Linked DNA regions of Thiocystis violascens DSM 198. Each later gene encodes a partner of the first gene's protein in a complex. Links are inferred from orthologs where the notes say so. Each region holds a gene or a part of one and is shown in the gene's direction. Other genes may lie near its edges. The genes, in order: accB and accD.

Region 1 (8,540 bases):
GGCCAGCGCCAACGTGGCGGACTTCCTCGCCGCGGGACTGACTGAATTAGAGGACGCAACCGCCGAGACGCTCGTCGCCGTCGCCTGCCTGGGCAATGCCTGCACCCTGGACCGGCTGGCGCTGGCCACTGGCACCGCGCCCGACGCGCTCGCCGGGCAACTCCGACCCGCGCTCGAACGCGGCATTCTCATCGCGCCCGACGCGAACGTTTCGCTGCGCTTCTGCCACGACCGGATGCAGCAGGCGGTCCACCAACTCCGCGACGACGCCTGGCGTGATCGACTCCATCTGGCCATGGCCCGACGTTTCGCCCAGGCCGGGGACGCTCCGGCGCATCGCTTCAGCGCCGCCGAACACTACGCGGTCGCGGCGGATCTGATCGTCGAGACCGCCGAGCGAAGCCGCGTCCGCGCGTTGTTTCTGAGCGCGGCCCAGCAGGTCCGTCAATCCGGTTCCTTTGCCGCCGCCGAACGCTTTCTGCGCCTGGGGATCGACCTGTTGTCCCCGGATGCCTGGCAAAGCGATCCCGACGCGACCTTTGCCCTGCATGCCGAACTGCATCTGGTGCTGTACAGCCTGGCCCGCCACGCCGAGGCTGACGAGACCTATCGGATTCTTGCGGATCATGCGTCTTCGCCCCTGCAACTGGTGGATCCGGCCTGCGTGCAGATGACGCATCTGTCCAACCGCGTCCTCTACTGGGAAGCCATCGAGTTGGGGCTAGCGCTTTTGGCTCGGCTTGGCATCGCGGTTCCGCTGGCCGATCTCGATCAGAGCCTTCAGGAACTACGCAGTTCATTTCCAGATATCTTCCTCGCGCACAAAGGAATGATTGCGTCTCTCCGAACCGACAGCGCCATCGAACGTCAACTAGAGGCTTTTTATCGTCATGTCACGGCGGGCGCGCTTGAACAACTGCCAAAGCGTCACGATCAAATCGACGAACGCCTGGCGGGCAGCGCCAAAGTCATTAACGCCATGATACCGGCGGCCAACTCCGCTCATCCGATGCTCGCACCCTGGCTGGTTCTGAGGGCGGGGCGGCTGTGGATCGAAAACGGCTATTGCGCCGCCACCCTCTTTCCGCTGGCCTGCATTGGCGTCACGGTCATTGGGCTACGCAGCGACTTCGCGACCGCTCAACGTCTCGTACAGGTCGCGCTGGCGGTGGGGACGACACTGGAAAACAGCCGCGAAACCGCCCGCGCCTGTTTCATCTACGCCAATTATATTGGCCATTGGCTGCATCCCATTGAAGAGGATGTCGCTCATGCACGGCGTGCTTTTGGAGAACTCTTGCGCGCGGGCGACCTAGGAGTCGCCTCTTACACCTTCTACGCTTCGCAGGCGGCCCTGCTGGACACTGGCGCTCATCTCGCAGAGATCCAGGCGGAGAACGCGGCGGCGTTGATGTTTGCTTCCAAGCTCGGACACTTGCATACAGAACAGTCCTACCTACCTTATCGACAACTGATCCGCGCACTGGAGGGCAAGACTGCGGGGCACGGTCGCTTCGAGGATGCGGATTTCGACGAGCAGGCGCATCAGGTGGCGGCACGGAGCAATCCAATGGCCCTGAGTTACTTCCACCTCTACCGCGCGCTGGCGGCCTGCCTCTTTCGCGATGAACAGGCGCTTGTCCATCATGCCGAGTCGGTCGTTGGACTGTGCATGCCGATCCACTGTCATTACGCGACAGCCCTCGTCAACCTGCTGCACTCGCTGGCGCTCATCCAACAGGTCCGAAGCACTGCCGAAACCGAACATCCCGCCCTGCTGGAACGCATCGACCTCAATCAGCGCTGGCTCAAGGCACGCGCCGCGGACGCGCCCATGAACTTCGACCATCTCCACGCCCTGGTGGACGCGGAACGGCTGGATGCGCTCGACCAACCCCAGGCGGCGCTCCAGGCATTCGAGCAGGCCATGCGCAAGGTATCCGAAGTTCGGCGCCCCTGGCACCGGGCGCTGATCGTCGAACGGGCCGGAGACTGCTTTCGGCGACGCGGAATGGAAGACACTGGCCGCCTCCATCTGACGCAGGCGCACGCGCTCTATACGCAGTGGGGCGCCCACGGCAAGGCGCGCGCGATGCGGGAGCGCCTGCCCTTCCTGGACGCCAGCGCGCTGGATGGCTCAAACGCCTGAAGGTGGCGCGCAACGTCGCGACCAGCCATTCCATCTTCACGTAGGAGCCCGCTTGCGGGCGACTTGCGGGCCTGCGGGTTTGCCGGGTGGCAGACTCAAAGGCTATTGGCAGGTCATGTCGCCCGCAAGCGGGCTCCTACGATGGCGGATGGCGCCAAAATGAGAACGACTGAGGGACGACGAACCGACTGGACAAAATTCCGTAAAATCCGCACAATTCGCGGCGATTTGTCGCCGTTCGCATCGAACTGGCCGCTACCCCCTAAACCGAAACCCTCTGAAAGGCAGCACGCGCGATGGCCGCGATTCTGGTCCTGAATGGACCGAACCTCAATCTGCTCGGCACCCGCGAGCCCGGACACTATGGCCGGACGACCCTGGTCGATATCCAGCGCGCGCTGGAAACCGCGGCCCAGGCCGAGGGCTATCGCCTCGACTTCATTCAGAGCAACGCGGAACACATCCTGATCGAGGCCATTCATCGCGCACCGCAAGACGACGTGCGATTCATCCTCTTCAATCCGGCCGCCTTCACCCATACCAGCGTCGCGCTTCGCGATGCCCTGCTTGCCGTCGCGATCCCTTTTATCGAGGTGCACCTGTCGAACGTGCACGCCCGCGAGCCATTCCGCGCCCACTCCTATTTCTCGGACATCGCGGTGGGCGTGATCAGCGGACTCGGGGCCGAGGGATACGCACTGGCGTTACGCGCCGCGCTCACGCGCCTGGCGCAGCAACCCACGAACGAGAAACCATGACCATGGATATCCGCAAGGTAAAGAAATTGATCGAGCTGCTGGAGCAATCCGACGTGGCCGAAATCGAGATCCACGAGGGCGAGGAATCGGTGCGCATCAGCCGTCATGGCACGGCACCGATGCCCTATTACATGCCCCAACCGATGCCAGGGCAGTTCAGCGCCCCGGTGGCGCCCGTGGCGCTGACCGTCGCGACCGACGACGACCCCTTGGCCGGACTCGATGGCGAGATCGTCCGCTCGCCCATGGTCGGCACCTTCTATCGGGCGCCCTCGCCCGGCGCCAAGTCCTTTGTGGAGGAGGGCCAGACGGTCCAGGCCGGCGAGACGCTGTGCATCATCGAGGCGATGAAAATCCTCAACCAGATCGAATGCGAGCAGGCCGGAACGGTGCGGCGCATCCTGGTCGACAACGGTCAGCCGGTCGAATACAACCAACCGCTATTCGTGATCGAATGACGATGAAACCCTGTCCAGCATGGCGCGCCTCCTGTTCCGAACGGCTCGGCCGCGACTGAACCGGCAGGCGTCGCCAATGGTCTGGACAGGGTTTGAATCACCCGTCAGCGCGCGGCCGGTCCGGCGCTTCCGTGGCCCAACCTGCCGCCCCCTACTGAAGACATCCCCATCATGGCAATGATCGAAAAGGTACTGATCGCGAATCGCGGCGAGATCGCGCTCCGCATCCTGCGCGCCTGCCGCGAACTCGGCATCAAGACGGTTGCTGTCCACTCCGAGGCCGACCGCGATCTGAAACACGTTCTGCTGGCCGACGAGTCCGTCTGCATCGGCCCGGCCGCCTCGCTCCAGAGTTATCTCAACGTGCCGGCGATCATCAGCGCGGCCGAGGTCACGGATACCGTCGCCATTCATCCCGGCTATGGCTTCCTGTCCGAGAACGCCGATTTCGCCGAGCGGGTCGAGCGTTCGGGTTTCATCTTCATCGGCCCGCGCCCCGAAACCATCCGTCTGATGGGCGATAAGGTCTCGGCCATCGCGGCCATGAAGACCGCCGGCGTGCCCTGCGTGCCGGGTTCCGACGGACCGATCGACGACAACAACAAAAAGCGCACCCTGGAGATCGCCCGCGAGATCGGCTATCCGATCATCATCAAGGCGTCCGGCGGCGGCGGCGGGCGCGGCATGCGGGTGGTGCACTCCGAGGCCACCCTGCTGAACGCCATTTCGCTGACCAAGGCGGAGGCCGCCGCGACCTTCAACAACGACATGGTCTACATCGAAAAATATCTGGAGAACCCGCGTCATGTCGAGTTCCAGATCCTCGCCGACCAGATGGGTAACGCCATCCATCTGGGCGAGCGCGACTGTTCCATGCAGCGTCGTCATCAAAAAGTCGTCGAGGAAGCCCCCGCGCCTGGCATCACCGAGGCGCAGCGGCGCGAGATCGGCGAACGTTGCGCCGCCGCCTGCCGCACCATCGGCTATCGCGGCGCCGGCACCTTCGAGTTCCTCTACGAGAACGGCCAGTTTTATTTCATCGAGATGAACACCCGGGTCCAGGTCGAGCACCCCGTCACCGAGATGGTCACCGGCGTGGATATCGTCAAGGAACAGATCCTGATCGCCGCCGGCGAGCCGCTGCGTTATGCCCAGAAGGACATCGTCATGCGCGGACACGCCATCGAGTGCCGGATCAACGCCGAGGACTCGGAGACCTTCATGCCGAGCCCCGGCAAGATTACCGAATTCCACGCGCCTGGCGGTCCTGGCGTGCGGCTGGAGACCCATCTCTACACCGGCTACACGGTCCCGCGGTATTACGACTCCATGATCGGCAAACTGATCACTCATGGCGAGGATCGCGAATCGGCCATCGCGCGCATGTGCAACGCCCTGCGCGAGACCGTCATCGACGGCATCAACACCAACATCAAGCTCCAGCGCGCCATCCTGCGCGACGGCGCCTTCCTCGCCGGCGGCGCCAACATCCACTACCTTGAGAAAAAGCTCGGGATGTAAGAGGGTGTAGACAAAATCAAACCGTTGTGGTCAACCGCCGCAGCAGGATGCGCGCCTCCGCCAGCCAAACCCAGGTTTCGGAGACCGCTGGCAGACGGTCATGATGCATGATCAATCGACGGGCACGCTCATTCCACGCATGGGTGCGCTCGACAACCCAGCGCTTCGGCAGCGGAACGAAGCCGTCGGCGTTGGCGATCACCACTCGGTCAGGCGCCCCGTCCACGTGCCAGGAGCCAACGCTTTTGTTGGCTGGATGGCGCACGACTTCCACGCGGATCGCGTGGGTCTGCTCGGTGGTTTGGGCAAATTGACCGGCGTAGGCGCTATCGACAAACAGCGTGTTGATCTGGGGGTACTTGGCGGCCGCGTCAGCGACGGCGCCCGAGGCGGCATCGCGGTCCTGAAGATTGGCCGCGACCACGCTCACCGCCAACACGAACCCCAAGGTATCGACCACCAGGCTGCGCTTGCGCCCCTTGACCTGCTTGCCCGCATCAAAGCCGCTCGGTCCACCCTGCGGCGAGCCGCGGGTCGATTGCGCATCCAGCACCGCCGCCGTCGGCGCGATCTCACGCCCCTCGCGTTCGCGCCATTGCCCCCGCAGTCGATCATGCATCTGCTCAAACTTCCCAGCCGCACTCCAACGGCGAAACGTCTTGTAGACATTCTGCCAAGGCGCGAAATCGTGCGGCAGCATCCGCCACGCGCACCCCGTGCGCACCACGTAGCAACACGCCTCCAGGATGCTCCGGCGCGACACGCGGGGCGGTTGACCCCGCCCGCCCGGCATCTCAAAGAGAGCGGCGACCAAGTCCCACTCCGCATCGGTCAGACAACTTGGGTAGCTTTGGTCGGGGTCGTGGCGACGATGCGCATCCGTATACCCATACCGACGCGGCGTTGCGCGCGCTTGCGCCTCGAGACCACTCTCGCCCCGGAGGCGCGTGACGCCCGCCTCCCGCAAGGACTTGCGAATCGTTGCTTCATGAGCCTCGATTCCCGTCCGTGCCGCGAGTTCCCGGGCAATCTCTGACAGCGTGGAGGTCGGGCGATCCGTGACAATTTGACGCAATACCGCTTGCTCCGCCTCGTGAATCTTGGGGGGACGACCAGCTTTCGACATCAGCGCACACCAGCTCAGTTGTAGACTGGTATACAAATAGCAGCTCAATTATTTTTGTCTACACCCTCTAAGGTGATTTAAGGGAAAGACTTTACCGATTTTCCGTTCGTCCTGAGCTTGTCGAAGGATGACCGGAAAATCGCGCTCCGAGGCCGACATTGCATCCGTTCATGGTTCGACAAGCTCACCACGAACGGATGCAATATCACCACGAAAGTGGGTATGAGCTTCTACGATCATCAGCTTTAAGGATTCGATGCCACCCCCATGCCCTGGCTGCAACTCTCCTTCAACCTCCCGCGCGAACAGTCGGAGACCTTTTCGCTCAACCTGGAAATGGCCGGCGCGCTCTCCATCACCCTCGGCGACGCCGGCGACGAGCCCCAACTCGAACCCGGCCCAGGCGAAACCCCGCTGTGGTCCGAGATCACGCTCACCGCACTGTTCGAGAGCGACCCGGAGACGCAATCCCTGGTCGAACGGCTCGCCCGCAACCTGACCGTCCAGTTAGGCAACGTCCCCCGCATCGAGCGCATCGAGGACCGGGTCTGGGAACGGGTCTGGATGGACACCTTCAAACCAACCCGTTTCGGTCGCCGGCTCTGGATCTGTCCGCACGGCCAACTGCCGGACGATCCGAACGCCGTCGTCGTGTCGCTCGATCCGGGACTGGCCTTCGGCACCGGACATCACGCAACCACGGCACTCTGTCTGGAGTGGCTCGACGGCGCGTCGCTCGCCGGCAAGACCGTCCTCGATTTTGGCTGCGGCTCAGGCATCCTCGCCATCGCCGCGCTGAAGCTCGGCGCCGCGCGCGCTATTGCCGTGGACCACGATCCGCAGGCACTGGAGGCCACCCGCGCCAACGCGCTCGCCAACGGCGTCGCCGACCGGCTCGACATTCATCCACCGGAGGATCTCCCCGATCTCAACGTCGATTGCGTGCTGGCCAATATCCTCGCCGCCCCCCTGATCGCGCTGGCCCCGCGCCTGATCGAGCTGCTGCGGCCCCAGGGCGATCTGGTGCTCTCGGGCGTCCTCGCCGAGCAGGTGGACAGCGTCCGCGCCGCCTATGCGGATTCCATCGAACTTTCTCCAACCCGCCTCCGCGAGGATTGGGCACTGATCGGCGGGACTCGGAAACCTCAACGTCTGTAGGGGCGAATTCATTCGCCGCGTGGGTTGCGCGGATGCAGGGATTCAAGGATTCAGGGATTCAGGGGCGAATGAATTCGCCCCTACGGCGATGTCGCGCAACCGCAAGTTGAAGGGGGCGGGACGAACGGAAAATCGGCAAAATTCTTTACGAAAGTCACCCTATCGGGGAAAATCGCAGCCATTCTCAGTATGACCTGATGAAGCGAAAAACCCAGACGAATCAGGCGAGCAGTGAAGGGTTTCCCGTTCGTCCTGAGCTTGTCGAAGGATGAACGGGAAACCCTAAGCCTCTGAGCGTGAAGCCGTTCATGGTTCGACAAGCTCACCACGAACGGCTTCAGGCGGCCTTGGCCCTGCTTTCCGGGCAGAGAAGGCGAAACGGTCAGGCTCAAACTGAGAATTGCTGGGGAAATCGGGAATTGGCTGTAAGGGAGAAGGAGCGAGCGATGGCGCAAGAACACGCAAACGCCGAGGTCGGGATCGTCGAACGACTCTTGGAACTGGTCCCGGAAGACGGCACGGCCATCGGCAATCCGGCGCTCAGGCAAGCCTTCGAGCAAGCGGCCGCCGAACTGAACAGCGCGTTTGACGAAGCGGCCTTCGAGCAGGCAAAGCAGGCGTTGCTCGACCAGGGTCTGTTGCTCAAAGGGCGCGGGCGTGGCGGCACGGTGCGGCGAGCGCCGCCCCAGGACCAGGGTTTCGATCTCAGTCCAACGGCACCGCCGACTCCGGCCCAACCGCCGAAAACCGCCCGGAAGGCATCGCCGCGCCCGCCGTCGACCGGCACCGATGCCCCCGAGGTCATCAGCTATCGCCATACGGATACCCGCAAGAACAATCCCGAGGTCGGGGTGGTCAGTTCGGCCAACGACCCGGCGGCGGGGCCGACGCGCTGGGCCTATGACCCTCACCTCGATCCGGTGTTGCAGTTCGATCTTGGGCGCGCGAAGGTCGAGGCGCTGATCGACGAGGCCCTGGCGAGCGACGATCAGGACGCCATGCGCGCGGCGCTGGAGGAATTGCGGCGCGCGTCCGCCCCCTATCTCCACTGGACCGGCAAGGCCGAGCGGACCAGTTTCGCGGTCGAGACCGTTTCGCTGCATGTCCATGAGCGCATCGATCCCATGAGCATTCTTTCCGCGCTGCGGAAAGAATTGACCGAATGTCGGGATGACGCATTGGGCAAGTCGTCCGGGAGCGGACAACGGAAGCGGATGGATGCCTGGCGCCAGCCGGACCTGTTCGCCGCCCCTTTCGAGAACCTGCCGCTACGCGACGCCATCGATTTCTACCGCCACGACAAGGGCTGGTCGAACCGGCTCATCGCCGGCGATTCGCTGCTGGTCATGAACTCGCTGCTCCAGAAGGAG
Region 2 (8,348 bases), 190 kb from region 1 along the record:
GCACCGACGCCTTCGCCCTTGGCTTGGGTGGTATCCAGACGCGATCGGTTCTGAATCAGCCCTTTTCCGGCGAAATCCAACTGAACGATGTCAAGCCTGATGAACTGGATGCCGTTAAAGTCTCGCTCGCTTCTCAGGAAGCCTTTTCCAAGGCCGGCATCGAGCGTTTCCACTATTTAACCAAACTTACCTTCCATCCCGAGGTGTCGTCTCAGGGGAAGTCCGTGATTCGCGTTGCAAGCCGGGAGCCGATCCGCGAGCCCTATCTGGATTTTCTGGTCGAGGTCTACTGGCCCACCGGTCAGTTGATCAAGGAATATACGGTGTTGCTGGATCCGCCTGTCCTGGCCAAGCGCCAGGCACCGCGCGTCGATAGTCCTGCGGCTAGTGGCGCCAAACCCGGTGCCGCGCGATCCGCCTCGGATGCGCAGCGTGTTGCTGCCTCGCCCTCGAACCATATTCCCGCCCCAGGCGACGGGTTTCCGGTCTATGTCGGACCCATCGAATCAGGCGCCGGTCTCTGGAGGCTCTCACTCAATCACGCCCCGGCTGGCGCCACCACGGCCCAGACGGCCCTGGCACTGCACCGGAATAATCAGGGCGCATTCATTCGGGGTAACATCAATCGCCTGATTGCCGGCAAGACGCTGATCATCCCTACCCGCGCGGAATTGTTCGCGCTCGATGCCGCTACCGCGGAACGCGAGTTTGCCGAGGCGTTGCGCGGGGGTGCGGTCCGTACCGCTCCGATCACCGAGATTCCCCCGGACGCGCTCTCTTCGCGCTTGAGAATCGCCGGGGCGACGTCTGGGGCGGTCGCGACTTCACCAGGCGCCGCGCGGATGCCGCCCGAGGGAGCGACCGCGACGTCTCCGGCTGCCGCGGGAAGCCCGCGGATGGAGCAGGATCTTTTACTGGCCTTGGAGAGCAGTGAAAGTACCCGTCAGGAAGCGCTGGAGTTAAGGAATCGAATTCAGGAACTGGAGACGCAACTCGCGAATATCCAGAATCTGCTGCAGCAGCGTAACGCCGAGTTCGAACGGATCAAAGGCGCGGGTGCCGCTCCCGGCGTCCTGAGCGGGGACAGGCTTCGGGATGTTCCGGCGACCTCGCCCGAGGATGTCGACGCCTTGGCGGACGCGGTGTCCGGCGAGTTGGCCGCGGATGCCGCCATGGCACCGCGAGAGGGCGATTCGGCTCTGATCGAACCGCCGTTGCCCGACGCCTCGCTCGCCGCCGCCGACAACGAAAACCCTGACGTTTCAGGCGCAAGCGATGCGGCAAACGATTCTTCCGCCACACCCGCGTTGATACCGATACCGACCCCTGCTCCGGTTGCGAGGGAGTCCGACCCGGCGATCGGTCAGGCGTCGCCAGTGCAAGCCGGATCGCCCGCGACGCCCATCGCGCCAGCCGGCAAGAACCAGGGGAGCGGGCCGAGTTCAGTTGATTCGTCCTCAAGCTGGCAGTCGCTATTGCTTCCCCTGGCCGGGTTTGGCGGTCTGGCTGCCCTTGGCATCCTGGCCTTTTCATGGGTGACGGCCAGACGGCGCCGTGAGGAAGGCGTTGAGCAGGAGTTGTATCTGGACACGCTCGATTTCTCGGATACCGAGGGGACGACAGGGTTCCCCGCAACGCGAGTATCCGCCGAGAAAGCCGCGTCCAATGCGTCCTCAAGGCAGGGGGTTGATCGGACCGCGCTCTCGGAGACGCCTCTGATTCCAGCCGATGAAGACATGGAAGAACCGGAAAGCCCCTTGGCGTTGATGTCATCCTTGAGCGATTTCGATGCCGAAACCGACGAGGCGGATGTGCTCTCGGAGGCGGATATCTACATCGCCTATGGGAGGCACAGCGAGGCGAAAGAGCTTCTTTTCAAGGAGTTGAAGCTTTCTCCAGATCGTCTGGACATCAAATTCAAGCTTGCCGAGGCCTATGCGGGCGCGCAGGATGCCCAGGGGCTGAAAGAGATCATGCAGTCGATCGAATCGGCCGGTGGCGCGCAAGCTCAGCCGGAACAGTGGAAACGGTTGCAGGAGTTTTCCGCTCAGGTTCAGTCCGGCGGGAACGATGGCTCGGGACTCGCCGCTCCCCCGGTCGAATTGGCCGCGCAGCCGCGGGGCGCCGATCGGGAATCCGTTCAAAAACCTGGCGATTCGGTGGCGGGTTCCCTGAACCTGAAGAAAGCGGAGTCACAGGACGATTCGCCGCTGAAATTCAGCGACGACACCTTGGCCGACATTCTGTCGGAGCCGGTCAGTCTTGGCGATTTGGTCTTTGAAGAGGATTCGCTGGATCTGGAGCTTCCGCCGCACGCCGGCGACCGCAAGGATGACCTGCATCAGGATCCGTTCGCGGATATCGCGCACGAGCCGATCGGCATCGACTCCGAATTGATGCTGACGCTGGATGAAACGCGTCTTGACTTGGCGGAAGAACTGGACTCCATGTTCGATTCCACACTGCTCGATGAGCCTGCGTTGGCACGCAACGAGCGTCTCGGGACGGGGCCATCCGCCGAGGATCTGTCTCATCTCCCGCCCTCGGACAGCCAGGATCGGTTCGATTCGGGTTTGACGTCGGAGCGGGAAAGCGTTCCCACCGAAGACCTTTCCTCGCAGTGGCAGATGGACTCGGGAATCTGGGACGAGACCGCTACCAAACTCGATCTGGCGCGCGCCTATGTCGAAATGGACGACGCCGAGGCGGCGCGCGAGATTCTTCAAGAGGTCATCGCCGAGGGGCGCGACGAACAGAAGACCGAGGCGCGTGCGCTGCTGGAGAAACTGGCTTGAGCCTTGACGGTATGACCCCTTGATCTCCGGTCGGATCGCACTGGGCGTCGAGTATGACGGCTCGGACTTTCGCGGCTGGCAGACCCAGCAGCCCGGAGTCCGTACTGTCCAGACCTGTCTGGAAGCCGCGCTCTCGCGGGTCGCCGATCATCCGGTGAGCGTCATCTGCGCTGGACGCACCGACGCTGGGGTGCATGCGCTCGAACAGGTGGTACATTTCGAGACCTGGGCACAGCGGCGCGAGCGCTCCTGGGTGCTGGGGGCCAATGTGAATCTGCCGCCCGATGTCGCCGTGCGCTGGGCGCATCCGGTCGAAGCGGATTTCCATGCGCGTTTCAGCGCCATGGCCCGGCATTACCGTTACCGCATCATGGTCCAGCGCGCCCGCTCGCCTCTGCGACGCGACCGCGCGGTCTGGGTACATGAACCGTTGGATCGTGCGCGGATGCAACTGGCCGCGGCGGCGCTGGTCGGCGAACATGATTTTTCGAGTTTCCGCGCCGTGGCCTGTCAGGCGAAGAGCCCGGTGCGTCGGATTCATTATCTGGAACTCTCCGAGCAGGACGACCTGCTGACGATCCGGGTCGGCGCCAATGGCTTTTTGCATCACATGGTGCGCAATATCGCTGGCGTGTTGATCGCCATCGGCCGGGGCGATGCACCGGTCGACTGGACGCGGGAATTGCTGGAGGTACGCGACCGCACCCTGGCCGGGGTGACGGCGCCGCCGCAGGGGCTCTATTTCGTGCGTGCCGATTATCCGTCCCGCTTTGATCTGCCTCAACTTGAAACCGCTTCACCACTGCCGGAATCGACCGCCGACTGATGCCGACCGACCCCATCGACTCCCAGCCCACCGATCCGGCTCCGGACCGCTCCTCGCGCATGGCCCGAACCCGGGTTAAGATCTGCGGCCTGACGCGCGAGAGCGATGTCGACGCGGCCGTGGCCGCGGGCGCCGATGCCGTTGGTTTCGTCTTTCATCCGCCGAGTCCGCGCGCCGTGACGCCCGAGCAGGCACGCCGTCTCTGCGAGCGCCTGCCGCCCTTCGTGAGCGCGGTCGGGCTCTTCGTCGATGCCGCGCCCGCGACGATTCGCGCGACCCTGGACCAGGTGCCGCTCGATCTGTTGCAGTTTCACGGCGACGAAGCGCCCGCGCACTGCGCGAGCTTTGGCCGTCGCTGGATCAAGGCGATCCGCATGCGTCCGGGGATCGACCCGATGGCCGAGCGGGCGCGGTTCGCGGGGGCTGCCGGACTCCTGCTCGATACCTTCGAGCCCGGACGGGCCGGGGGTACGGGACAGCGCTTCGACTGGGAACGCATCCCGCCCGAACTGGCCGCGTCCATCGTGCTGGCGGGCGGGCTGGATCCGTCGAATGTTGCCGAGGCCATCGAACGCGTGCGGCCCTATGGGGTCGATGTCAGCGGCGGTGTCGAATCCGCCCGGGGCATCAAGGATCACGCAAGGATTTTCGCATTTATGCAAGGGGTAAACGATGGCGACAAACGCCGATAATATCCGTGCATCGCGCACGGAGCCGGGTCGCGGGCCGGCCTACGATCTGCCGAACAGCCATGGTCATTTCGGACCCTATGGCGGGATGTTCGTCCCCGAGACGCTGATGCATCCGCTGGAGGAACTGCGCGCGGCCTATGCGGCCTGTCTCGCCGATCCGAATTTTCAGATCGAGATGGACGCTGACCTGCGCGACTATGTAGGTCGTCCGTCGCCGCTCTATCATGCCGAGCGCTGGAGCCGCGAGCTGGGCGGCGCCCAGATTTATCTGAAGCGCGAGGATCTCAATCACACCGGCGCGCACAAGGTTAACAACACCATCGGTCAGGCGTTGCTCGCGCGGCGCATGGGCAAGACCCGCATCATCGCCGAGACCGGCGCCGGTCAGCATGGCGTCGCGTCCGCGACCGTCGCCGCCCGTCTCGGGCTCGAATGCGTGGTCTATATGGGCGAGGTCGACATCGCGCGCCAGGAGGCCAACGTCTACCGGATGCGTCTGCTCGGCGCTCGCGTCGTGCCCGTCACCTCCGGCTCGCGGACCCTCAAGGACGCGCTCAACGAGGCGATGCGCGACTGGGTGACCAACGTCGACAACACCTTCTACATCATCGGCACCGTTGCCGGACCGCATCCCTATCCGATGATGGTCCGCGATTTCCAGGCGGTGATCGGCCGCGAGGCACGCGCCCAGATCCTGGAGCGCGCCGGGCGTCTGCCGGATGCGCTGGTCGCCTGCGTGGGCGGCGGATCCAACGCCATCGGGCTGTTTTATCCCTTCATCGAGGATCGCGAGGTCGCGATTTACGGCATCGAGGCGGCGGGCGAGGGGATCGCGACCGGTCATCATGCCGCGCCGCTGAACGCCGGTCGGCCCGGCGTGCTGCACGGCAACCGCACCTATCTGATGGAAGACGCGAACGGCCAGATCATCGAGACCCACTCCATCTCGGCCGGGCTCGATTATCCGGGCGTCGGTCCCGAACACGCCTGGCTGAAAGACAGCGGACGCGCCCAGTACGATGCGGTCACCGATGACGAGGCGCTGGCCGCCTTCCACCATCTGACCCGCACCGAGGGCATCATCCCCGCGCTGGAGTCCAGTCACGCGCTGGCCTACGCGCACAAACTCGCGCCGACCCTGCGCCAGGATCAGATCATCCTGGTCAATCTGTCCGGCCGCGGAGACAAGGACATGCACACGGTCGCACTGCACGACGGGTTGGTTCTATGAGTCGGATTGCGCAACGTTTCGAGCAACTGCGCGGGCGGGGACGCACCGCGCTCATCCCCTTCGTCACCGCCGGCGATCCCGCGCCCGAGGTCACCGTCCCACTGATGCACGCGATGGTCGCGGCGGGCGCGGATCTCGTCGAACTGGGCGTGCCGTTTTCCGACCCCATGGCCGATGGTCCGGTGATCCAGCGGGCGACCGAGCGGGCGCTTGCGAAGGGCGTCTCGCTGACGCATGTGCTCGGGATGGTCCGGGAATTCCGTGAGCGGGATACCGAAACTCCAGTCGTCCTCATGGGCTATCTGAACCCCATCGAGGTCATGGGCTACGACGCCTTCTCGCGCCAGGCCCAAGCGGCGGGCGTGGATGGCGCGCTGATTGTCGACCTGCCGCCGGAGGAGGGGCACGATCTGATCGAGACCATGAAATCGCATGGCCTGGATCTGGTCTATCTGCTCGCCCCGACCTCCACCGAATCGCGCATCGCGCGGATCGGCGGCGTCGCCTCCGGCTTCGTCTACTATGTCTCGGTCAAAGGCGTGACCGGTGCCGGTCATCTGGATACCGAGGCTGTCGCCGGACAGGTGCGTCTGATCAAATCCCTGATCCCGCTGCCCGTGGGGGTCGGATTCGGGATCAAGGATCCGGAGACCGCCGCCAGCGTGGCGCGGGGCGCGGATGCGGTGATCGTCGGCAGCGCCATCGTCAGCCGCATCGAGACGCTGGCCGAGACCCCGGAGCGCATTCCCGAGACCATCGCCGACTTTCTGGCCGGACTGCGCAACGCGATCGACGCCGTTGACGCCTCGCCCGAACCACGGACCGCGGAGTAAACCACATGACCGAACCGGAAGCCGGCGCCGCCCTGAAACAGGCGATGGACAAGAGCAAGAGTTGGTTCGAGAAACTGATCCCGAGCCGCATCCGCATCGAGGCCAGCACCAAGCGGGCGGTGCCGGAAGGCGTTTGGGCCAAGTGTCCAGGATGTCACGCGATCCTTTATCGCGCCGAATTGGAACGCAATCTGGAAGTCTGCCCCAAGTGCAACCACCACAACCGGATCGGCGCGCGCCGGCGTCTGGATGCCTTTCTCGATCCCGAGGGGCGCGAGGAAATCGGCGGCGATCTGGAATCGCTGGATCCGCTCAAGTTCAAGGATCTGAAGAAATACAAGGATCGTCTTGTCCAAGCGCAGAAGCAGTCTTCCGAAAAGGATGCAATGGTGGTCATGCGCGGCCGGCTCAAGGACACGCCCATCGTCGCGTCCGCCTTCGAGTTCAGTTTCATGGGCGGTTCCATGGGCTCGGTGGTGGGTGAGCGTTTCGTGCGTGGGGTCGATGCGGCGCTGGAGATGAACGCGCCCTATGTCTGTTTCTCCGCCAGCGGCGGCGCGCGGATGCAGGAGAGCCTTTTCTCGTTGATGCAGATGGCCAAGACCAGCGCGGCGCTCGGGCGGATGCGCGAGCACGCGCTGCCCTTCGTCTCGGTGATGACCGATCCCACCATGGGCGGCGTCTCCGCCAGTCTGGCGATGCTCGGCGATCTGAATCTCGCCGAGCCGGGCGCGCTGATCGGCTTCGCCGGCCCGCGCGTCATCGAACAGACCGTGCATGAAAAGCTGCCGGAGGGTTTTCAGCGCAGCGAGTTTCTGATGGAAAAGGGCGCCCTGGACATGATTCTGGACCGTCGCGACCTGCGCGAACGGATCGCCGATCTGCTGGCGATTCTGGCCCATCGTCCCCGCTATTGCCGCACGGTGGTTCCGGTCTGACATGACCCGCCGGTTCGAGACCCTTGACGACTGGCTTGACTGGCAGGCGAGTCTGCATCCAAAGACCATCGAACTGGGTCTGGCGCGAGTCGCGGCGGTTTGGAAGCGACTCGGTCCCACACCGCCGCCCTTTCCGGTCATCACGGTAGGGGGAACCAACGGCAAGGGTTCCTGCGTGGCGATGATCGAATCCATGGCCGAGGCGGCGGGTTATCGATGCGCCTGCTATACCTCGCCGCATTTGCTGCGCTATAACGAGCGTGTGCGAATCGCCGGCGAACCCGTTTCCGATGAGTCGCTGTGCGATGCCTTCGCGCGTGTTGACCGGGCGCGCGGCGACACGACGCTGACGTACTTCGAGTTCGGCACCCTGGCGGCGCTCGATCTCTTCGTGCGTTATGGTCCGGATCTGGCCGTGCTGGAAGTCGGGCTTGGCGGGCGTCTCGACGCGGTCAATCTGCTTGATGCCGATGTCTCGGTAGTCACCTCGATCGGGCGCGACCATACCGCCTGGCTGGGCGAGACGCTGGACGCGATCGCCGTCGAAAAGGCCGGGATCTTTCGCGCCGGTCGCCCGGCCGTCATGGGTCAGCGGGACGCCCCCGTGCGTCTGCGCGAGGAAGCGGTTCGACTGGCTGCCGCGCCCTTGCAACTCGGGCGCGAAATCGATCATGAAACCGCGGATAACGGATGGATCTGGAAGGGCGCTGGAGGCGAACGGCTGGCCTTGCCGTTACCGACCCTGCGCGGCGCCTTTCAACTGAATAATGCCGCGGCGGCCATCGCCGCGCTCGCCTGTCTGCGCGAACGTCTGCCGGTGCCCGTCAACGCGCTACGCGCCGGGTTGCAGCGTGCCCGGCTTGCCGGACGGTTTCAGGTGATTCCGGGGGCGCCGACCTGGATTCTCGACGTGGCCCACAATGGCGCGGCGGCGCAGGCCCTGGCCACGAACCTGCGGGCCTTCGCGTGTCCCGGCCAGTTGCGCGCCGTGCTGGCGGTTCTGTCCGACAAGGAACCGGAAGCCATCGCGAAA

The links.
Region 2: the proteins of accB (region 1) and accD are in contact, whole or in part, in a solved structure (PDB 8UXZ), measured with the Escherichia coli proteins. The link is inferred for Thiocystis violascens DSM 198 from one-to-one orthologs.

Annotation. Positions count from the first base shown.
Region 1 is NC_018012.1:1,188,440-1,196,979, forward strand. The notes cover bases 1,695-4,637. They hold accB (acetyl-CoA carboxylase biotin carboxyl carrier protein), read left to right. Parts: upstream 1,695-2,909; coding sequence 2,910-3,365; downstream 3,366-4,637. Other genes in these bases: THIVI_RS05345 (ATP-binding protein), read left to right, coding at 1,695-2,149; aroQ (type II 3-dehydroquinate dehydratase), read left to right, coding at 2,446-2,907; accC (acetyl-CoA carboxylase biotin carboxylase subunit), read left to right, coding at 3,543-4,637. Also shown: more of THIVI_RS05345, read left to right, coding at 1-1,694; more of accC, read left to right, coding at 4,638-4,886; THIVI_RS05365 (IS5 family transposase), read right to left, coding at 4,903-6,012; prmA (50S ribosomal protein L11 methyltransferase), read left to right, coding at 6,280-7,170; THIVI_RS05375 (site-specific DNA-methyltransferase), read left to right, coding at 7,617-8,540. UniProt on the Escherichia coli protein: This protein is a component of the acetyl coenzyme A carboxylase complex; first, biotin carboxylase catalyzes the carboxylation of the carrier protein and then the transcarboxylase transfers the carboxyl group to form malonyl-CoA.
Region 2 is NC_018012.1:995,580-1,003,927, reverse strand. The notes cover bases 5,598-8,348. They hold accD (acetyl-CoA carboxylase, carboxyltransferase subunit beta), read left to right. Parts: upstream 5,598-6,382; coding sequence 6,383-7,315; downstream 7,316-8,348. Other genes in these bases: folC (bifunctional tetrahydrofolate synthase/dihydrofolate synthase), read left to right, coding at 7,317-8,348; trpA (tryptophan synthase subunit alpha), read left to right, coding at 5,598-6,377. In the rest of the region: THIVI_RS04490 (motility hub landmark protein FimV), read left to right, coding at 1-2,795; tRNA pseudouridine(38-40) synthase TruA, read left to right, coding at 2,815-3,621; THIVI_RS04480 (phosphoribosylanthranilate isomerase), read left to right, coding at 3,681-4,313; trpB (tryptophan synthase subunit beta), read left to right, coding at 4,294-5,544; more of trpA, read left to right, coding at 5,541-5,597.